Regions from separate parts of the Cupriavidus sp. UBA2010 genome, predicted to be linked through region 1. Evidence: predicted binding sites of a transcription regulator. Region 1 holds the regulator's gene; each other region holds the start of a gene.

Region 1 (6,236 bases):
CAGGCGGAGACTGAGCGTTATGGCCATTTCTCCACGGCGGGCGAGTCGGTGTATGACCACCCGTTCCTGTGGGGCTCGAAGCGTACCGGTCCAGATCTCGCGCGTGTTGGCGGCCGTTACTCGGACGACTGGCAGCGGATCCACCTGCGCAATCCGCGTGATGTGGTTCCCGAGTCGGTGATGCCTTCGTACCCGTGGCTGGAAAAGACGCAGTTGCCCACCAACGACATCCAGGCACGCATGCACGCGCTGAAGCGTCTGGGTGTGCCGTACAAGGACGAAGAGATTGCTCGTGCGCCTGAAGAGCTGGCAGGCAAGACGGAAGAAGATGCGCTGGTGGCGTATCTGCAGGGGCTGGGCCTGAATCGCCGCAACGTGCGCGTTGACTCGGCGGCGGCTCCGGCGCCGGCGAAGGAGTGATGCCATGGCGATCGTGACCGCAATTGCAACCGTCGTGTCGATGCTGACGTTCATTGGCATCTGCTGGTGGGCATGGTCGGGCGGCCGCCAGGCCGCCAATCAGGAATCGGCGATGTTGCCGTTTGCCCTGCCTGACGAAACCACAACTACAAGCCGGAACCCACAGCCATGAGCGATTTCATTTCCGATTTCTGGAGTTATTACATCGCGGCCATCGCGCTCATCGGGATCGTCTGGTGTGTCTGGCTGCTGTTTTCCCAACGCAAGATGCCGAAAGGTGTCAGCACCACTGATGACACCGGTCATGTCTGGGATGGTGACCTGCGCGAACTGAACAACCCGCTGCCACGTTGGTGGATGTGGATGTTCCTGCTGGCCTGCATCTTCGGTCTTGGTTACCTGGCGCTGTATCCGGGCCTGGGATCGTACGCCGGTATGCTCAAGTTCTCGACGCAGGGCGAGCTTGCCGCTCACCGCGAGGCCGCCGAGAAAACGCAGCACCAGATCTACGCCAAGTATCTGAGCATGGATATCAAGCAGGTGGCGGCGGATCCTGACGCACGCGAGATCGGCCAGCGGTTGTTCCTGAACTACTGCGCGCAGTGCCACGGTTCGGATGCGCGTGGCAGCCGAGGCTTCCCCAACCTGACCGACAACGATTGGCTCTACGGTGGCGAGCCGGAGACGATCCAGCAGACGATCACCAAGGGCCGCAATGGCGTGATGCCATCGTTTGCCAGCACGATCGATGCGAAGCAGGCCGGCGATACTGCCCAGTACGTGCGTTCGCTGTCTGGTCTGTCGTCAGATCCGATTCGCGCATCGCGTGGCGAAAGCACGTTCAAGTCGACCTGCGCGGCCTGCCATGGCGCCAACGGCAAGGGCAACCAGGCACTCGGCGCGCCGAACCTGACCGACAACACGTGGTTGTACGGCAGCTCGGAAGCGACGATCGTCGACGCGATCCTGAAGGGACACAACGGTCATATGCCGGCGCACGAGGAGATTCTGACGCCTGAGCGCATCCGCATGCTGACCGCATATGTGTGGGGTCTCTCAAATACGGGAGGCGCTGCAAAATGACTAACTGCCCCGGGGCCGGGCGGCGTGCCGCCCACCGGGGCGTGAGGGCAACACGATGAGCGCGCCCCTTAACGCCCCCGATCACTCGGACGATCACGCCTCGAACGATCCGTCTGCAAGCCAGTCGGCGAGCGATCGTAACGGCAACACTTGGCGTCCCGCGCCGCCCCCCAAGGGGGCCGAGACCACCGAGGAAGCGCTGTACGAGGTCCGCCGCAAGATCTATCCGCGCTCGACTTCTGGCGCGTTTTCGAGCTGGCGCGTGTGGCTGGTCATCCTGACGCAGTTGATTTACTACGGAACGCCCTGGCTGCAGTGGAATGATCGCCAGGCCGTGCTGTTCGATCTCGGCGCGCGCAAGTTCTACATCTTCGGTCTCGTGCTGTGGCCGCAGGATGTGATCTATCTCGCTGTGCTGCTGGTCATTTCTGCGCTATCGCTATTTCTGTTCACCGCCATCGCGGGACGCCTGTTCTGCGGCTATGCCTGTCCTCAGACGGTCTACACAGAGATATTCATGTGGATCGAGCGACATGTCGAAGGGGATCGCATCGCGCGGATCCGACTCGACGGCGATCCCTGGAGCCTGCGCAAGCTGCGAATCAAGGCGACCAAGCATGTGCTCTGGGTGCTGATCGCACTGTGGACGGGCTTCACGTTTATCGGGTATTTCGCACCGATTCGGGAACTTGGTAGCGAGGTCCTGCATTTCACGCTAGGACCCTGGCAGAGCTTCTGGATGCTGTTCTACGCATTTGCGACCTGGGGCAACGCCGGATTCATGCGCGAGCAGGTGTGCAAGTACATGTGCCCCTATGCGCGTTTCCAGAGCGTGATGGTCGACCGCGATACCTATGTCGTGACCTATGACGTGGGTCGTGGGGAGCCGCGTGGTAGCCGTTCCCGCAAGACCGATCGCCATGCGGCTGGTATTGGCGATTGCGTGAATTGCAGTATCTGCGTGCAGGTGTGTCCGACCGGTATCGATATTCGTGATGGCCTCCAGTACGAGTGCATCGGTTGTGGCGCCTGTATCGACGCGTGCAATCTCGTCATGGACAAGATGGAGTACCCGCGCGGCCTGATCCGATACACGTCGGAAAACGCCATGCGCAAGTCCCTGACGACATCCGACGCGCGCAAACGGCTGCTGCGACCACGCACGATCATCTATACGCTGATCTGGCTGGTTCTGGCGGCGGGCTTCGTCGCATCGCTGGCAATGCGGTCGCCGATCAAGGTCGACATCATTCGGGATCGCGGCGCGCTGGGCCGGGAAGTGGAGGGCCGCTGGATCGAGAACGTCTATCGGCTCCAGGTGATCAACACCACGGAAGCGCCGATGCGGATTCGCGTGCAGGCTGAGGGCGACGATCTGACTGGACTGACGGTCGAGTATGACAAGTCCGCCGAGGCCATGCAGCCAACGTCCAACCGGTTGTTGCCGATTCGCATTCGCGTGCCGATCGACGATGCCAAGGAAGGCACGCACAAGATCAACGTAACCGTGACGGCGGAGGGCGAGGACGGCCGAGACGCGCATATCAGGCAATCCACGAGTTTCATTGTTCCCCGCAATCTGTGATGCTGAGGGTGAAATGGCAGCAAACAAGGAGAGCGCAATGACATCCCAACAGTCCAAGCCCTGGTACAGGGAACCGTGGCCGTGGCTTTTGATGAGCGGTCCGTTGCTCGCAATTATTGGCTGCGGCGTGACCATCTGGCTTGCCAACACGCATCCGGATTTGCCGGTTTCCGGCGTGGAGCGTCATGGCCTGGTCGTGGAGAAAACGGGGGCGGAGCATGTAGCGTCGCCGGCTGCGAGGCGCCCATGAGACTCCGCTGGCTGATGTGGGTACTTTGGCCGGCGTTTCTGATGGGCGGAGCGGCCACCGCCACCGTGTTTTCGGTCGTTGATCCGGGCGATCTCACGTTCTTCGGGCACCAGGTGGAAGCGTCTCGTGAGGCGGTCTACACGATTGGCTTCCTGGTGGCGTGGTTGTTTTGCGCGTTGTCCAGCGGACTGACGCTATACACCATGCCAACCAAGCTCGAGGAGACCGACGAACTCGAGTAATGGCTCGAGTGCTGGCAGAAAGCAAAACGGCCGCACCGGGAGATCAGCTCCCGATGCGGCCGTTTTCCTGGCCACGATGCCCGTTAGCAGTTTCGGCTATAGACCTGCCTGATGCCTTCCATGTCCACGAGTTTCACGTGTCGTTGGCGAATCTGGATCAGGCCGGCTTCGGCGAATCGCGAGAAGAGCCGACTCACGGTTTCGAGCTTGAGGCCAAGGTAGCTGCCGATTTCTTCGCGGCTCATCCGCAGCACGAACTCGCTCGACGAGTAGCCGCGCATCGACAGGCGCTCCGACATGTTGACGAGAAATGCTGCCAGGCGCTCTTCGGCACGCATCGAGCCAAGAGTGATCAGCATGATCTGGTCTTGCGAGATTTCCTTGCTCATCAGCCTCAGGAACTGCTGCTGGAGAGAAGGCAACGTGCCGGACAGCGATTGCAGGTCATCGAATCGCACGACGCAGACCTCTGTGTCCTCGAGCGCGGTGGCGTCGGACGCATGCTGCATCTCGCTGAGGCCGTCGAGCCCGACGACCTCACCGGGCAAATGGAAGCCGGTGATTTGCGTGCGTCCGTCCTCCATGGTCACGTGGGTCTTCAATGTGCCAAAGCGGATCGCATAGACTGCGGTAAGTGGTTCGCCCATGCGATAGAGCGTTTCGCCCTTGTGAACACGAACGCGTTCCTGTACGAGCGTGTCCATCTTTGCGAGGTCCTGTTGCGACATGCCCACGGGAAGGCAAAGCTGGCCCATGGCGCAAGTGGAGCAACGCGGAGACATCTCGGTGACGGGAATGGAGGTAAGCAATTGATGGTGCTCGCATGAATGCGCTTGCGATGGAGGCGCGATGCAGGCATTTTACAGCGTGATGTGACGCAGAAGCGAGGAACAGTTGCCATTTGGTGTGCTTTTCAGTGTCTTTACACTTGCGTTGCTTGGTGGCGTGCATTGCGCCGCCATGTGCGGAGGAATTGCCATTGCCGTCGAGCAACGGCAATCCGGGGGGGCTGTTGCGGTCGTTAGCCTCGTGCATCGCTCGCGATTTCACTGGTGGCTGGAACTGCTGGTCATGCACGCCGGGCGTCTCACGACCTATGTGCTGCTTGGGGCGCTGATGGGAGCGGTGGGTGCGACAGTCTGGAAGCAGGACTACCTTCCAGTGCAGCGCTGGCTCTATGGCGCGGGCAGCCTGTTACTGGTTCTGACCGGGGTGTGGTTGTTGCGGGGCCGCGTCATGCGTGCAGCATGGCTCGAACGGCTGGCGGCGCGGGCTGCCTCGTATGTCGTCCGGGGCGTCGCGTCGCTGGGCATGCAGATGCCGCTTCGCTTGCGTCGGCACGCGCCCATCATGCGGCGCTATGGGATGGGGTTGGCCTGGGGGCTGGTGCCCTGTGGTATGGTGTATGGCGCACTTGCGCTGGCCTTGTTGGCTGGAAATGCGCCATCTGGGGCACTTGTCATGGCGGCCTTTGGCATTGGGACGCTGCCCAACCTGCTGGTGATCTCGGGTTTGTCGGGCTACCTGCGGCAACTGTCGCGCCGCCCCGGCGTTCGAGTGGGCGCCGCGCTTGTTGTGATCGGTTTTGGGGCGCTGGGTGTCGCACGCGCCGTCTGGCTGCCCGATACGCTGGCCAATCACGGCTTCTGCGTCGTGTTCTAGACTTTTTTGCTGGTTGCAGGGCGGGGCTGGAATGCCATACAATCGCGAAAACCACGGTATCGCGCTCCGATGCGCTCGTGGCGTCGCCGGGGCTGCATTCCCGATCTGGGATGTGTGCCCAGGGGGTCTGGGCAGGTCTGGCTTGCCGGGATCGTCCCCACAGTTCATCCGGTTCACAAGATCTGGTTCCAAAGTCCGATGGGGCTGTGTGGAGAGGTGGCGCTGGTGCCAGGCGAAGTTGCCTGGGCCGATATCGATTGTTTCTTGCCGCCTTGGCGATCTGATTGTCCAGGTGAATGTCCACCCCAAAAGGGAGAGGGTGCGACGCAAGAGGTCCGTTGACTGGCGTAGTCTGTCAGCCCCGGACGATCTCCTGCCGGAACGACCCGGCAATTCGATGCAAAGAAAATGAGGTGCACGGCTCCGCTGCGAAAAGCTGCGAGTTGGCTGCGCGATGAGATGGCGGTGGCTCAGGCCTCGCTGTATCTGCAATCTCCAGTGCTTCAGGATTCGTCCAGAAGCAGGTGCAAAGACAGGCTGCACACAATCACATGAATACCCAAGAGGCGAAGATCGTCCTCGAGACCGCGCTGATCTGTGCGCAGGAGCCATTGCGCGTTGGTGATCTGCGACGGTTGTTCGCCGACGACGTCGGTGCCGACACCATCCGGGTTCTGCTCGAAGAGCTGCGCAACGACTGGCAGCAGCGCGGGGTGGAGCTCGTGGCCCTGGCCAGCGGCTGGCGGTTCCAGAGCCGCCCCGAGATGCGCGAGTTTCTTGATCGGCTCAACCCGGAGAAGCCGCCGAAGTACTCGCGTGCCGTGATGGAAACGCTAGCGATCATCGCGTATCGCCAGCCGGTGACGCGCGGTGACATCGAAGAGATCCGGGGCGTAACGGTCAGCACGGAGGTGGTCAAGAAGCTTGAGGACCGGGACTGGATCGAAGTCATCGGTCACCGGGACGTGCCTGGTCGCCCCGCGTTGTATGCAAC
Region 2 (6,236 bases), on a different contig from region 1:
CTATCGTCGGCGCCGGCGCGGGAGGAATGCGTCCATGGACCTGCTGGAAGTTCATCACCTGTCCAAGTCTTTCGGCGGCCGGCTGGTCCTTGACGATATCGGCTTCAACGTCGGATCGGGGCAATTCTTCACGCTCGTGGGGCCTTCCGGATGCGGCAAGACCACGCTGCTGCGGCTGCTCGGCGGTTTCTCCGAGCCCGATGGCGGCGAGGTACTGTTCGATGGCAAGAGCCTTCAGGGCGTGCCACCCGAGCATCGCCCCATGCACACGGTCTTCCAGAGCTACGCACTTTTCCCGCACATGACCGTGGCCGCCAATATCGCTTTCCCGCTGCGGATGCAGAAATTGCCGCGCCACGAAATCGACGGGCGCCTGGGCGGCCTGATCGAAAACGTCCGCCTGCAAGGCTTCGAACGCTACTACCCGCACGAGCTTTCCGGCGGACAGCGTCAACGCGTGGCCATCGCCAGGGCACTGGCCGCGCGTCCGCGGCTGCTCCTGCTCGACGAACCGCTGTCCGCGCTCGATGCGGCGCTGCAAACCCAGATGCTTCATGAGTTGATAGCGTTGCAGCAGCAACTGGGCGTGGCGTTCATCTACGTCACGCACGATCAGACCCACGCACTGGCGCTCTCGCAACGCATCGCGGTGATGCATGAAGGCCACATCGTCCAGCTCGACACACCCGAAGCGATCTACCGCGCACCGGCCACGACATTCGTGGCCGGATTCATCGGGTCCTGCAATCTGCTGGATGCCACCGTCGCGGAATCGAACGCGGCGCGCCTGCGTGTGCGCATTGCCGGCGTGGGCGAGCGCGACATGCCCGCGGGGCAAGCGCTGGCCATCGGCAGCCGCGGCACCGTCGCCATCCGGCCCGAGGAAATCCGGCTGCGGCCACGTGGTGCGTCGCCGGGCGACGACACCAGTGCGCCGATGCTAGAAGGCGCCGTCGTCGACCGGCTGTACCAGGGCGATGTCACGCTATACACGGTCGAGCTTGCCAGCGGACACCGGCTGCAAACGATGGTCGCCAACGCGGGGCCGGTGACCGACGGGCAGTTCACGCAGGGCGATCGGGTCGAGCTCGACTGGCCCGGCAACGCCGGCGTGTTTCTAAGCCGGTGAGGCGAAGAGACAGCCATGATCACGCGCGCGGATCGGCTGGCCCGCTGGCTTGTCTGTGGCATCCCCATCGCCTTCCTGCTCGCCTTCTTCGGCATTCCTTCGGCCATCATGATCGTGGCGGCATTCCGGACACCGGCGGAGTCCGGCGGATTGCTGCCGCTGATTCCACCTGACCAAGGTCTGACCACCACCGCGGCCCTCACCGTGCTCAGGCACTGGCAGGATCTGTTCACGCTCGACAACATCCGCGAGTTGATCCAGGAACCGCTCTATGCCGGACTGTTTCTCAAGTCAGCCGGCTACGCCGCGCTGACCACCGCGATCTGCCTGGTGGCTGCCTACCCGCTGGCATGGTGGATCGCCCGCAGCGACAAGCGACGGCGCGACCTGCTGCTGATCCTTGTGATCCTGCCGTTCTGGTCGAACTTCCTGATCCGGATCTACGCATGGATGATCATCCTGAGTCCACGCGGATACCTGATGCATGGCGTCAACAGCCTCATCGGCTGGATCGGCTTCGCCCCGGTCGAAGCGCTCTACACACCCGCGGCCGTCATCCTCGTGCTGGTCTACGTACACCTGCCGTTCTTCATCCTGCCGCTCTATGCCAGTCTGGAAAAGCAGGACCCACTGCTGCTTGATGCCGCGCGCGATCTGGGCGCGAATGGCTGGCATTGCTTCTGGCAGGTGATCTGGCCGCTTTCGCTGCCGGGCGTCTACGCGGGCATCGCACTCGTCTTCACGCCGTGTCTGGGGATCTTTGCCGTGCCTGAACTGGTGGGCGGCACGCGATCGATCCTGATCGGCAACCTGATCAAGCAGCAGTTCCTCGATAGCCGCGACTGGCCGCTGGGGTCGGCGCTATCGCTGGCGCTGGTAGGCATCGTGCTGGCGTTGATCGGACTGGCGACGCTGGCGGCACGCGTGAAGGGCACGGCGCGTGCCGCCTCGCAGCGGGGTACGCGCAGGTCCGCCCGTCGTTCAGCGCAACCCGCGCCGGCCGCCGTGGCCACTGGCAGGAGATCGTCATGAATCGCCCCCGATGGCCTGTGTGGGTGGCCTGCCTGGGCTGCGCGGTCTATGCGTTCCTGTACCTGCCGCTGCTGATCGTCGTGGCCTACTCGTTCAATGACTCGCGCCTGAACGCGGAATGGGACGGCTTCACGCTGCACTGGTATGACGTGCTGGCAAACGATCCGGACATGCTGGGTGCGGCGTGGAACTCGTTGATGATCGGCGCGATCGCAGCAGGCACGTCATGCGTGCTCGGCACGCTCGCCGCCATCGCGCTGCACCGCTACCGGCCGCCATTGCTGACTACGCTGGTGCTCGCGCCAATCGCGATGCCCGAGGTATTGATGGGGGTGTCGCTGCTGTTGTTCTTTGTTGCCGTGAATATCGATCTCGGCCTGACAGCCGTGGCGCTGTCGCATATCACGTTCTGCGTGGGCTTCGTTGCCGTGGTGGTCCGTGCCAGGCTCGAAGGGCTCGACGAGAGCCTGATCGACGCCGCCCGCGATCTCGGCGCCTCGCCGCTTCAGGCCGGGTGGCATGTCATGCTGCCGCTGATGCTGCCTGGCGTCCTCGCGGGCGCGTTGCTGGCCTTCACCCTGTCGATGGACGACTTTGTCGTGACCTTCTTCACGGCGGGGCCCGGCCAACCGACACTGCCGCTGCAGATTTACTCGATGATCCGGATCGCGGTCACGCCGGAAGTGAATGCGATCTCGTCCATCCTCATGATGCTGACACTGGCCGTGTCGCTCACGGCCTATCGCGTTTCGCGCGACGTCTGGAGGGCGCAACTATGAGTCATCGTATATGGGCAAAGGTGCGCCATCTGCTGGTGGGCCTGACGCTGACGGGGTGCTTCGGCCTGGCCATGGCCACGGAGGACCTGAACGTATTCACCTGGAACAACGCGCTGTCGCCCGAGACGATCGCCCGGTTCGAGTCCGAATGCGCCTGTCACGTGAACCTGACGTACTTCGGTTCGATGGAGGAAGCGCTGGCCAAGCTCGCGGGCGGCGCGCAAGGGTTCGACGTGATATGTCCGAGCAACTACGGCATTCCGGCGCTGATCCGCCTGGGGCTGCTCCGGCCGCTGGACAAGCACGCCATCCCGAATCTTCGCAATATCGACCCGGCGTTCCTGAACACGCCGCTCGACCCGGGCAACGTCTATTCCCTGCCCTACGATTTCACGATCACGCTGGTCGGCTACAACGCCACACGCCTGCACGCTCTGGGGCTCGATGCGTCGTCATGGTCACTGGTCTTCGACCCGCACATGCTGGAGAAGCTGCGGGGCCGTGTCACCGTGCTGGACGACCCCCGCGAAGTCATCGCGGCCGCGTTGCGCTACAAGGGCCACTCCGGTAACTCGACGGACCCTGCGCAACTGCGCGAAGCCGAGGCGGCCATCCGCGCCGCGCTGCCCTACTGGGCAGCGTTCAACAGCCAGAGCTATATCCGCGAGCTTACGGTCGGCAATATCTGGGTGGTGCTCGGCTATTCGAGCGATGTCTATCAGGCCGGGTTGGACGCGCGCAACACCCATCGGGCTTTCTCGATCACGTCATCGCTGCAGCGCGAGGGCAATGGCATGACCGCCGACAGTTTCGTGGTCACTAAGACGGCGCCGCATCCCGCGCTGGCATACAGGTTCATCAACTTCATGTTGCGCCCTGAAAATGCCGCAGAGATCACTAATGCCATCGGCGCGGGCAATCCGAATGCCGCGGCGCGCGCGTTCATCCGGCCAGACCTGCTGGCCGACCCGGTCATCACGCCGGGCGCCGCGCAGCGGCAGCGGCTCGAACAGTTGAACGACCTCGACAGCGGCACGCGGCGGGCGTGGAATCGCGCGTGGACCGACCTCAAGGTCGGCCACTAGCGATTCCAGCGGGCAAGGATTGGGATAGGGAGTTACGCGGAGGTGGTGCTTTGGCCGGCGGTCACTTCCTCGGCCAGCGGAATGTCCCCACGCACCACCAATACGGGAACGGAAGCGTGGCGCACCAGGGTTTCGGCCACGCTGCCAAGCACGACGCGCTGCAGCCCGCTCTTGCCGTGGGTGCCGATGACCACCAGGTCAGGCTTGCTGTCCTGGATGTCATGGATCAGCCGGTTCGCGACATCGCCGAGCGTGGACTTGTCGTCGAGCAGCCGCTCGGTGAACTTGATGCCGGCGCGCTCGGCGTGGTGCCGGGCCTTGACGAGCAGCGCATTGCCGGCCGCCACGCGATGCTGGTGCTCCTCCTCCAGTTCACCGCCATGCGCGCGCACCCTAAGGAAACCGTAGTCGATGACATGGATGATCTCGAGATTTGAACCGGTGGCGCGGGCCAGCCGGACGGCTTCGTCCAGCGCGCGGGACGAGCAGTGGCTATCGTCGATCGGGACCATGATGTTGCGATACATGTGGGGCTCCTTTTGGAATGGCAGTCCCCGCCGGGATGGCGGAGATTCTCACACGTCACTCTAAGCGGGGAGGTTGTTGTTGCTTTGATGTAGCGCAAACTCGCTCCAGTCTTAAATCTAGCCGACTCCGGGAACCTGCGCTTGCGGCACTGCGAGCACCCGGCCAGCCACATCGACCGGATATTCGGGCCCGTGCTACAGTCCGCCGGGTATCAGACGCCACATTCAGACGCCCCAAGACTCCGCCCGCCATGCCAGAGCGCCCCGCCCCTTCCGCTGCCAAGCCGTCGTCGATGAACGTCAAGACGGCGCTGCGCGTCATCGAAATCATCGAAACGTTCGCACGCGAGCGCCGGCCGTTGTCGCTATCGGAACTGGCCCGCCTGCTGGCCGTGCCGGCGTCGAGCTGTCTGGCGCTGATTCGCACGCTGACCTCGCTGGGCTATCTCTACGAAACGGCGCGCCGCCAAGGCTACTACCCCACCGGCCGCCTGCTGGCGATGGCGCAGCAGATTGCTCGCCACGATCCCGTGCTGGATCGCGTGCATGGCACGATGAGCGAGTTGCGTGACGCCACCGGCGAAACCATCGTCATCGGCAAACTGCATGAAGGGCAGGAGGTGGTGTATCTGGATGTGCTCGAATCACCACATGCAATTCGATACATCGCCACGGCCGGCGAGCGCCGCGAGCTTCATGCCAATTCGATCGGCAAGGCCCTGCTGGCGGCGATGGACGAGGCCGAACGCGCGACGCTGCTCGCGCAACTGCCCTTCCAGGCGTTCACCTCGCGCACGCTGACCACGCCCGCCGCGCTGGAAGCGGATCTGCTGCAGGCGCGCGAACGCGGCGCCTACGTGAACCTGAGCGAGTCGATGCCTGACGTGGGGGCGCTGGCATGGCCGGTGCGGCTGTCCGGCGAGTGCTACGCGATTTCGATTGCGGGTCCGGTCTATCGGATCGAGCCGCACCTCGACCGCTATGCGCCGATGCTGCGAGCCGCCTGCGCGTCGCTGGAAAAGACCTGAGCGGAATCAGTCGGCCGCGTCGCGTTCGCGCAGCCGCCAACCGGTGGCATCCGGCAAACCCAGTCCATCCACGGGCGCGGAAGCCGCCAACGCCAGCACGGCGTCATCGCGCCGCCAGGTCACCGCATTGGCCTGGGATATCGGCGCCGGCAGCGCCTCCACCACGTGTCCCATCATGGTCTGGAACAGGTTGCCACCGTGGCACTTGATCCACGCTTCCTTCAGGGTCCAGAGCTGAAAAAACGCCACGAGACGCGCATCGGCATCGCTCTCGCGCAACAGTTCAGGTAGCGCGGCACGCTCGGCCTCCGTCGTGGTGGCTTCGATCAGCGTGTCCAGATGCTTGCGCGGCTGCAGGTGCTCGATGTCGATGCCAACCGGCACATCGGCCACCGCGCAGGCCAGGTGATCACCGGAATGGGCAATCGACACGAATACCGGCACGCCCACCGCGCCGCTCGTATGTATCGCCAGCGGCGGCGAATCCTCCGCGGCCGACAGCGCCCACTCGGACGCATCGCCGCCGAATGTCACCGCCAGCAGCCGGCGCGCCAGCCACCGGCCGGCGGCGAACTGCTCCGCCCGCGCCTCGGCCCGCATCGTCGCCAGCCGCCCCAGTTCTTCCTGCGACATCCAACGGCTCACGGGCGGCGCCA
Region 3 (6,236 bases), on a different contig from region 1:
GTGGAAGTGCGCGCAGTCGTCGGCGTCGCCGTAGTACGGCGTCAGATCCATGCCACCCCCGAACCACCAGACCGGTTCCGCGTCGGGCTTCACGGCAATGAAGCAGCGCACGTTCATGTGCACGGTTGGCACGTACGGGTTGCGCGGATGGAATACCAGCGAGACGCCCATCGCCTCGAAGCTGCGGCCGGCCAGTTCAGGCCGGTTGGCGCTGGCCGACGGCGGCAGCGTGTCACCGCGCACGTGCGAGAACCCCACGCCGGCCCGCTCCATTACGGCGCCGCCCTCCAGGATGCGCGTGCGGCCACTGCCGCGCAGGCGCTCGGTGGGGGGCTTCTCCCAGTTATCGGTCAGGAACGCCTGGCCGTCGACAGCGGCGATGGCGTCGGTGATGCGGTCTTGCAGGCCGAGCAGATAGTCACGGACTGCCTGGGAATCGATCATGATGGGTGGGTCTGAATAGGCCGGTAGCAGGACAGCCGGGCGGCGGGCGCTCCGGCTGTCATTGCGGTGTCATGATTGTACCGGCTGGCTTCGCCTCACGTGTCGTGGGGCGAATGGTCGGATACCTGGGGTCATCAACGCTTGATGGCGCGGTATCCGATGTCGGTGCGGAATTGCATCCCGTCGAAGCGGATCTGTTCCACTGCAGCGTAGGCGTTCTTCTGTGCTGCCTTGACCGTATCGGCCAGGCCCACCACGCAGAGCACGCGGCCGCCGGAGGTCAGCAGCGTGCCATCCTTGAGCGTGGTGCCGGCGTGGAACGTCACGGCGTCAGCGGTTTCCGCGGGGATGCCGGTGATCGCATCGCCCTTGCGCGGGTTTTCCGGATAGTCGTAGGCGGCCATGACCACGCCCAGCGCAGTGCGGCGGTCCCAGTCCAGCTCGATCTGATCCAGCTTGCCGTCCACAGCCGCTTCCATCACGTCCACCAGGTCGGTCTTCAGACGCGCCATGATCGGCTGCGTTTCCGGATCTCCCATGCGGCAGTTGAATTCCAGCGTCTTCGGGTTGCCGTTGGCGTCGATCATCAGGCCGGCGTACAGGAAGCCCGTGAACGGGATGCCGTCCTTTTCCATGCCACGCACGGTCGGCAGGATAATTTCGCGCAGCGCGCGCGCATGGAGCGCGGGCGTGACCACGGGGGCAGGCGAGTACGCGCCCATGCCGCCGGTGTTGGGGCCCGCGTCGGCATCCAGCAGGCGCTTGTGGTCCTGGCTGGTGGCTAGTGCCAGCACGTTCTTGCCGTCGACCATCACGATGAAGCTGGCTTCCTCGCCTTCAAGGAATTCCTCGATCACGACCCGGGCGCCGGCATCGCCGAGCTTGTTGTCGGCCAGCATCATGTCGACCGCAGCGTGCGCTTCTTCCAGCGTCATCGCCACCACCACGCCCTTGCCCGCGGCCAGGCCGTCGGCCTTGATCACGATTGGCGCGCCTTGGGCGTCGATATAGGCGTGGGCGCCGGCGGCGTCGGAGAACGTCTGGTAATAGGCCGTGGGAATGCCATGGCGATGCATGAAGGCCTTGGCGAAGTCCTTGGAGGATTCCAGCTGGGCGGCGGCCTTGGTCGGGCCGAAGATACGCAGGCCGCGGGCGCGGAACACGTCGACGATCCCGCCTGCCAGCGGCGCCTCGGGGCCAACCACGGTGAACGCCACACCTTCGCGCTCGACGAAGGCGGCCAGCACCTCCGGGTCGGTCAGCGGCACGTTCTGCAGACGCTTGTCCAGCGCCGTCCCGCCGTTGCCCGGTGCTACGTATACGACTTGCACCTTGGGGGACTGGGCCAACTTCCACGCCAGCGCGTGTTCACGTCCACCCGAGCCGACAACCAAAACTTTCATGATCCACTGCCAGAAAAGAAACGCATGCGAAAAGCGGCAGCTGGCTGGTGCCGGGCTGCCGCCATGGGGCGCGGCGCGAGAGGCTTATTCCTCGATCACCGCGTTGGTGAAGACTTCCTGTACGTCGTCCAGGTTTTCCAGCGCGTCCAGCAGCTTCTGCATCTTGATGGCGTCGTCGCCGACGAAGCTCACTTCGTTCTGCGGCTTCATCACCACGTCGGCCACTTCGGCCTTGAAGCCGGCGGCTTCCAGCGCGGCCTTGACCGCGCCGAAGTCATTGGGCGGGCAAGTCACTTCGATCGATTCGTCGTCGTTGGTGACCACATCGTCCGCGCCGGCTTCCAGCGCGGCGTCCATCAGCTTGTCTTCCGGGGTGCCCGGGGCAAACAGGAACTGGCCGCAGTGCGTGAACATGAAGGCCACCGAACCTTCGGTGCCCATGTTGCCGCCGTGCTTCGAGAACGCGTGGCGGACTTCGGCCACGGTACGGGTGCGGTTATCGGTCAGGCAGTCGACGATGATGGCGGCGCCGGCCAGGCCGTAGCCTTCGTAACGGATTTCTTCGTAGTTTGCGCCTTCCAGGCCACCCACGCCGCGCTGGATCGCGCGCTGGATGTTGTCCTTGGGCATGTTCGCGTCCATGGCCTTTTCCATGGCCAGGCGCAGACGCGGGTTGGAGTCGACTTCGCCGCCGCCGAGCTTGGCGGCAACAGTGATTTCCTTGATCAGGCGCGTCCAGACCTTGCCGCGCTTGGCGTCAGCGGCGGCTTTCTTGTGTTTGATGTTGGCCCATTTGGAATGACCGGCCATGTTTCTCTCCGTGGCGCAAAAACGAATCGTGCGGCGTGCGGCCGCTGTTGGCGCGGCGCGGGCGTGGATCAGGCTTCCTTGACAGTTGCTGACAATCCGGCGGCCGCGCCATGTGATTGATGTGCCAATCTGCTGGCTATAATCAGCGCAGGATTTTATCACGCGCCCCCGCCGCTCCGAAGCGCCACGCATCGCGCTTCCGCCGATGGCTGCGGGCGCATTTCCACCCCGTTCATTCCCGCTTCCCGAGATCACATGGCCGATCCCATCCTCATCGCCAAGAATGCCGACCAAGAACTCGTGCTGTTGCCCGAAATGGGCAACCGCCACGGCCTGATCACCGGCGCGACCGGCACGGGCAAGACCGTCACGCTGCAGACGCTGGCCCAGGGCTTCTCGCGGCTGGGCGTGCCGGTGTTCATGGCTGACGTAAAAGGTGACTTGACCGGCATTTCCCAGGCCGGCCAGCCCACGGACAAGCTCAAGGCCCGCCTGGCCGAGCATGGCCTGCCCGAGCCGGTCTGGGGCGCGTGCCCGACCACGCTCTGGGACGTATTCGGCGAAAAAGGCCACCCGGTACGCGCGACGGTTTCGCATATGGGGCCGCTGCTGCTGTCGCGGATGCTCGAACTCAACGATACCCAGGAAGGCGTGCTGAACCTGGTATTCCGCATCGCCGACGCCAACGGCCTGCTGCTGCTCGATTCCAAGGATCTGCGGGCGATGCTCCAGTACGTGGGCGACAATGCAGGCCAGTTCACGACCGAGTACGGCAATATCTCGGCGGCGTCGATCGGCGCGATCCAGCGAGGTCTGATGGCGCTCGAATCGCAAGGGGCGGACAAGTTTTTCGGCGAGCCAATGCTCAATCTCGAGGACTTCATCCAGACCGAGAAGGGGCAGGGCGTGGTCAACATCCTGGCCGCCGACAAGCTGATGAACGCGCCACGGCTCTACGCGACCTTCCTGCTGTGGATGCTGTCCGAACTGTTCGAGAAGCTGCCCGAGGCCGGCGATCTGGAAAAGCCCAAGCTGGTGTTCTTCTTCGACGAGGCGCATCTGCTGTTCAACGATGCGCCCAAGGCGCTGCTCGACAAGATCGAGCAGGTCGTGCGGCTGGTGCGCTCGAAGGGCGTGGGTGTGTATTTCGTGACGCAGAATCCGGTCGATATCCCGGACACTGTGCTCGGTCAGCTTGGCAACCGCGTGCAGCACGCGCTGCGCGCATTCACGCCGCGTGACCAGAAGGCGGTCAAGGTGGCGGCCACGACGATGCGCGCGAACCCGAAGCTCAATCTGGAGCAAATCATCGGCGAACTCGGCGTTGGCGAGGCGCTGGTGTCGTGCCTCGACGCCAAGGGCACGCCCTGCGTCACCGAGCGTGCCTGGGTGCTTGCGCCCGGCAGCCGTATCGGCCCGATTACGGACGACGAGCGTCGGGCGCTGATCGCGGGGTCGCTGGTGGCGGGTACCTATGAGAAAGCGATTGACAGGGAATCGGCGTACGAGAAGTTGCGCGGCAACGCGGCGGCGTCGGGCACGGGAACGCCGGGGCCGGCCAGTAGCGGCGCGGCAGGCGGGACAAGTGGTAGCGCGGAGCAGGGCGGCTGGCTCGATCAGGCTGGCGAGATCTTCGGCACGCTGACGAAAGGCACCGGCAAGACCGGGCGCGGCGATTCGATCCTTGAGTCGATGGCCAAGTCGGCGGCGCGGACGGTGGGTTCCCAGGTGGGACGGGAACTGATCCGCGGCGTGCTGGGCAGTCTGCTCGGCGGCGGCAAGCGCAAGTAGCCTGCGAAGCTGGACTAACGCCGATGCATCAACACAAAACGCCCGCGCGATGCGGGCGTTTTTCATGCGGATGGTCAGGGGCCGGGGTCAGCGCCGCTGGCCAGGGGCTCAGTTGCCGCCGCGCCGCGCCGCCTCTGCGTCCTCGCGCATCTTGCGCGCGAACATCCGCGCAAAGAACGCGCCCATCCCGATGATGAAGGCAATGACGGCCAGACTGCCGAGCCCGGTGGGCGTTGTGAACAGGATCTTGATGGCTTCCATGTGGGACTCCCTTCGCTTTTATATTGATTCACCGTGTATGGCGGACAGTGTAGTCAGTACAAGGCACAGGGAAAGGTCATCCCACAAAAACCTTGAGGCGCATCAAGCGCCTCAATTTCATTCGGACGAACGCAGTTCAGTTCGAGGTTAGTTCTTGGTGCCGAAGAGACGGTCGCCAGCGTCGCCGAGGCCCGGCACGATATAGGCATGGTCGTCGAGATGGTTGTCCAGCGAGGCGACGTAGAGCTTCACGCCGGGGTGGGCCTTCTGAAATACCTCGACGCCCTCGGGCGCAGCCACCAGCGCCACAAAGGTGATGGATTCGTCCTTGACGCCACGGCGCTTGAGCACATCCACCGCATGGGCGGCCGAATAGCCGGTGGCGACCATCGGGTCACACAGGATGAACGAGCGATCTTCCACGTCCGGCAGGCGTACCAGATACTCCACCGGGCGGTGCTGATCGTCGCGATATACGCCGATATGGCCGATACGCGCCGACGGAATCAGTTCCACCAGGCCGTCGCTCATGCCGACGCCGGCGCGCAGCACGGGCACGATCGTCAGCTTCTTGCCGGCGATGACCGGGGCGTCCAGCGGTACCAGCGGCGTGTCGATGCGGCGCGTGGTCAGCGGCAGGTTGCGCGTGATCTCGTAGCCCATCAGCAGCGTAATCTCGCGCAGCAACTCGCGGAACGTGCGCGTCGACGTTTCCTTGTCGCGCATGTGCGAGAGCTTGTGCTGGATCAGCGGGTGATCGAGGATGAAGAGATTGGGAAAGCGCGGATCTTGTTTCATGGCGGCAGGCTCGGAAATCGGGAAGGCCCTCCCTGGAGCGGGAGGGCCCTGTGCAGCGCGATTGTAATGGATGCGCGGGCCTGCCCGGTGGTCAGTCCACCGTGATCCCGGCCGACTTTGCGACCTTTCCGAAACGTTCGTATTCAGTCTGAGTCAGTGTCTGCAATTCGGCAGCACTCGAACCCTTCGGATTGAAGCCGGCCTGGGCCAGCTTGTCGCGCACGTCCGGACGCGCCAGCGCCTCGACAAACGCCGTATTGAGCGTCTGCACCACCGGCGCTGGCAGGTTGGCCGGGCCGTAGACGCCGAACCATGGTTCGACCGCGTAGCCCGGCAACCCGGCTTCGGCCAGTGTCGGCACGTTCGGCAGCGACGGCGAGCGTGTCTTGCCAGCCACCGCCAGCGCGCGCAGCTTGCCAGCCTGGATGTGCGGCAACGAGGCCGGCAGGTTGTCGAACATCACCTGGATGTGGCCGCCGAGCATGTCGTTGATGGCCGGGCTGCTTCCCTTGTACGGCACATGAGTCAGATTCGTCTGCGTCACCTGCGAGAACATCGCGCCGGCCAGGTGCATCGAGGTACCCGTGCCAGCCGTGGCATAGGTCAGCCCCGGATGGGCCTTCGCATAGGCAATCAGTTCCGGGACGGTTTTCACCGGCAGGTTCTCGCTCACCTCCAGCACGATGGTCGAGGTGCCGAGCAGGCTGACCGCCGTGAAGTCGCGCCGCG

Evidence for each region. The regulator FNR, encoded in region 1, switches genes on or off when oxygen is low (the NO sensors DNR and NnrR bind a similar motif). The targets are predictions, from matches to a motif close to TTGATNNNNATCAA.
Region 2: B2246_RS02880 (universal stress protein) is a predicted target of FNR. The motif match lies at 4,637-4,650, and genes of this name have one in related genera.
Region 3: B2246_RS04005 (DUF3149 domain-containing protein) is a predicted target of FNR. The motif match lies at 4,802-4,815, and genes of this name have one in related genera.

Annotation. Positions count from the first base shown of each region.
Region 1 is NZ_DDCI01000012.1:119,189-125,424, forward strand. Features, by position in the region: gene ccoO (cytochrome-c oxidase, cbb3-type subunit II) at 1-420, shown strand, start outside; gene B2246_RS07865 (cbb3-type cytochrome oxidase subunit 3) at 425-592, shown strand; gene ccoP (cytochrome-c oxidase, cbb3-type subunit III) at 589-1,503, shown strand; gene ccoG (cytochrome c oxidase accessory protein CcoG) at 1,559-3,088, shown strand; gene B2246_RS07880 (membrane protein) at 3,102-3,338, shown strand; gene B2246_RS07885 (hypothetical protein) at 3,335-3,580, shown strand; gene fnr (fumarate/nitrate reduction transcriptional regulator Fnr) at 3,664-4,389, opposite strand; gene B2246_RS07895 (sulfite exporter TauE/SafE family protein) at 4,475-5,242, shown strand; gene scpB (SMC-Scp complex subunit ScpB) at 5,794-6,236, shown strand, end outside.
Region 2 is NZ_DDCI01000008.1:111,169-117,404, reverse strand. Features, by position in the region: gene B2246_RS02900 (ABC transporter ATP-binding protein) at 35-1,129, shown strand; gene B2246_RS02895 (ABC transporter permease) at 1,145-2,161, shown strand; gene B2246_RS02890 (ABC transporter permease) at 2,158-2,940, shown strand; gene B2246_RS02885 (ABC transporter substrate-binding protein) at 2,937-4,025, shown strand; gene B2246_RS02880 (universal stress protein) at 4,058-4,552, opposite strand; gene B2246_RS02875 (IclR family transcriptional regulator) at 4,846-5,580, shown strand; gene B2246_RS02870 (4'-phosphopantetheinyl transferase family protein) at 5,587-6,225, opposite strand.
Region 3 is NZ_DDCI01000009.1:138,813-145,048, forward strand. Features, by position in the region: gene hemF (oxygen-dependent coproporphyrinogen oxidase) at 1-444, opposite strand, end outside; gene purD (phosphoribosylamine--glycine ligase) at 579-1,847, opposite strand; gene B2246_RS03995 (YebC/PmpR family DNA-binding transcriptional regulator) at 1,932-2,657, opposite strand; gene B2246_RS04000 (helicase HerA-like C-terminal domain-containing protein) at 2,913-4,448, shown strand; gene B2246_RS04005 (DUF3149 domain-containing protein) at 4,557-4,709, opposite strand; gene upp (uracil phosphoribosyltransferase) at 4,857-5,507, opposite strand; gene B2246_RS04015 (Bug family tripartite tricarboxylate transporter substrate binding protein) at 5,599-6,236, opposite strand, start outside.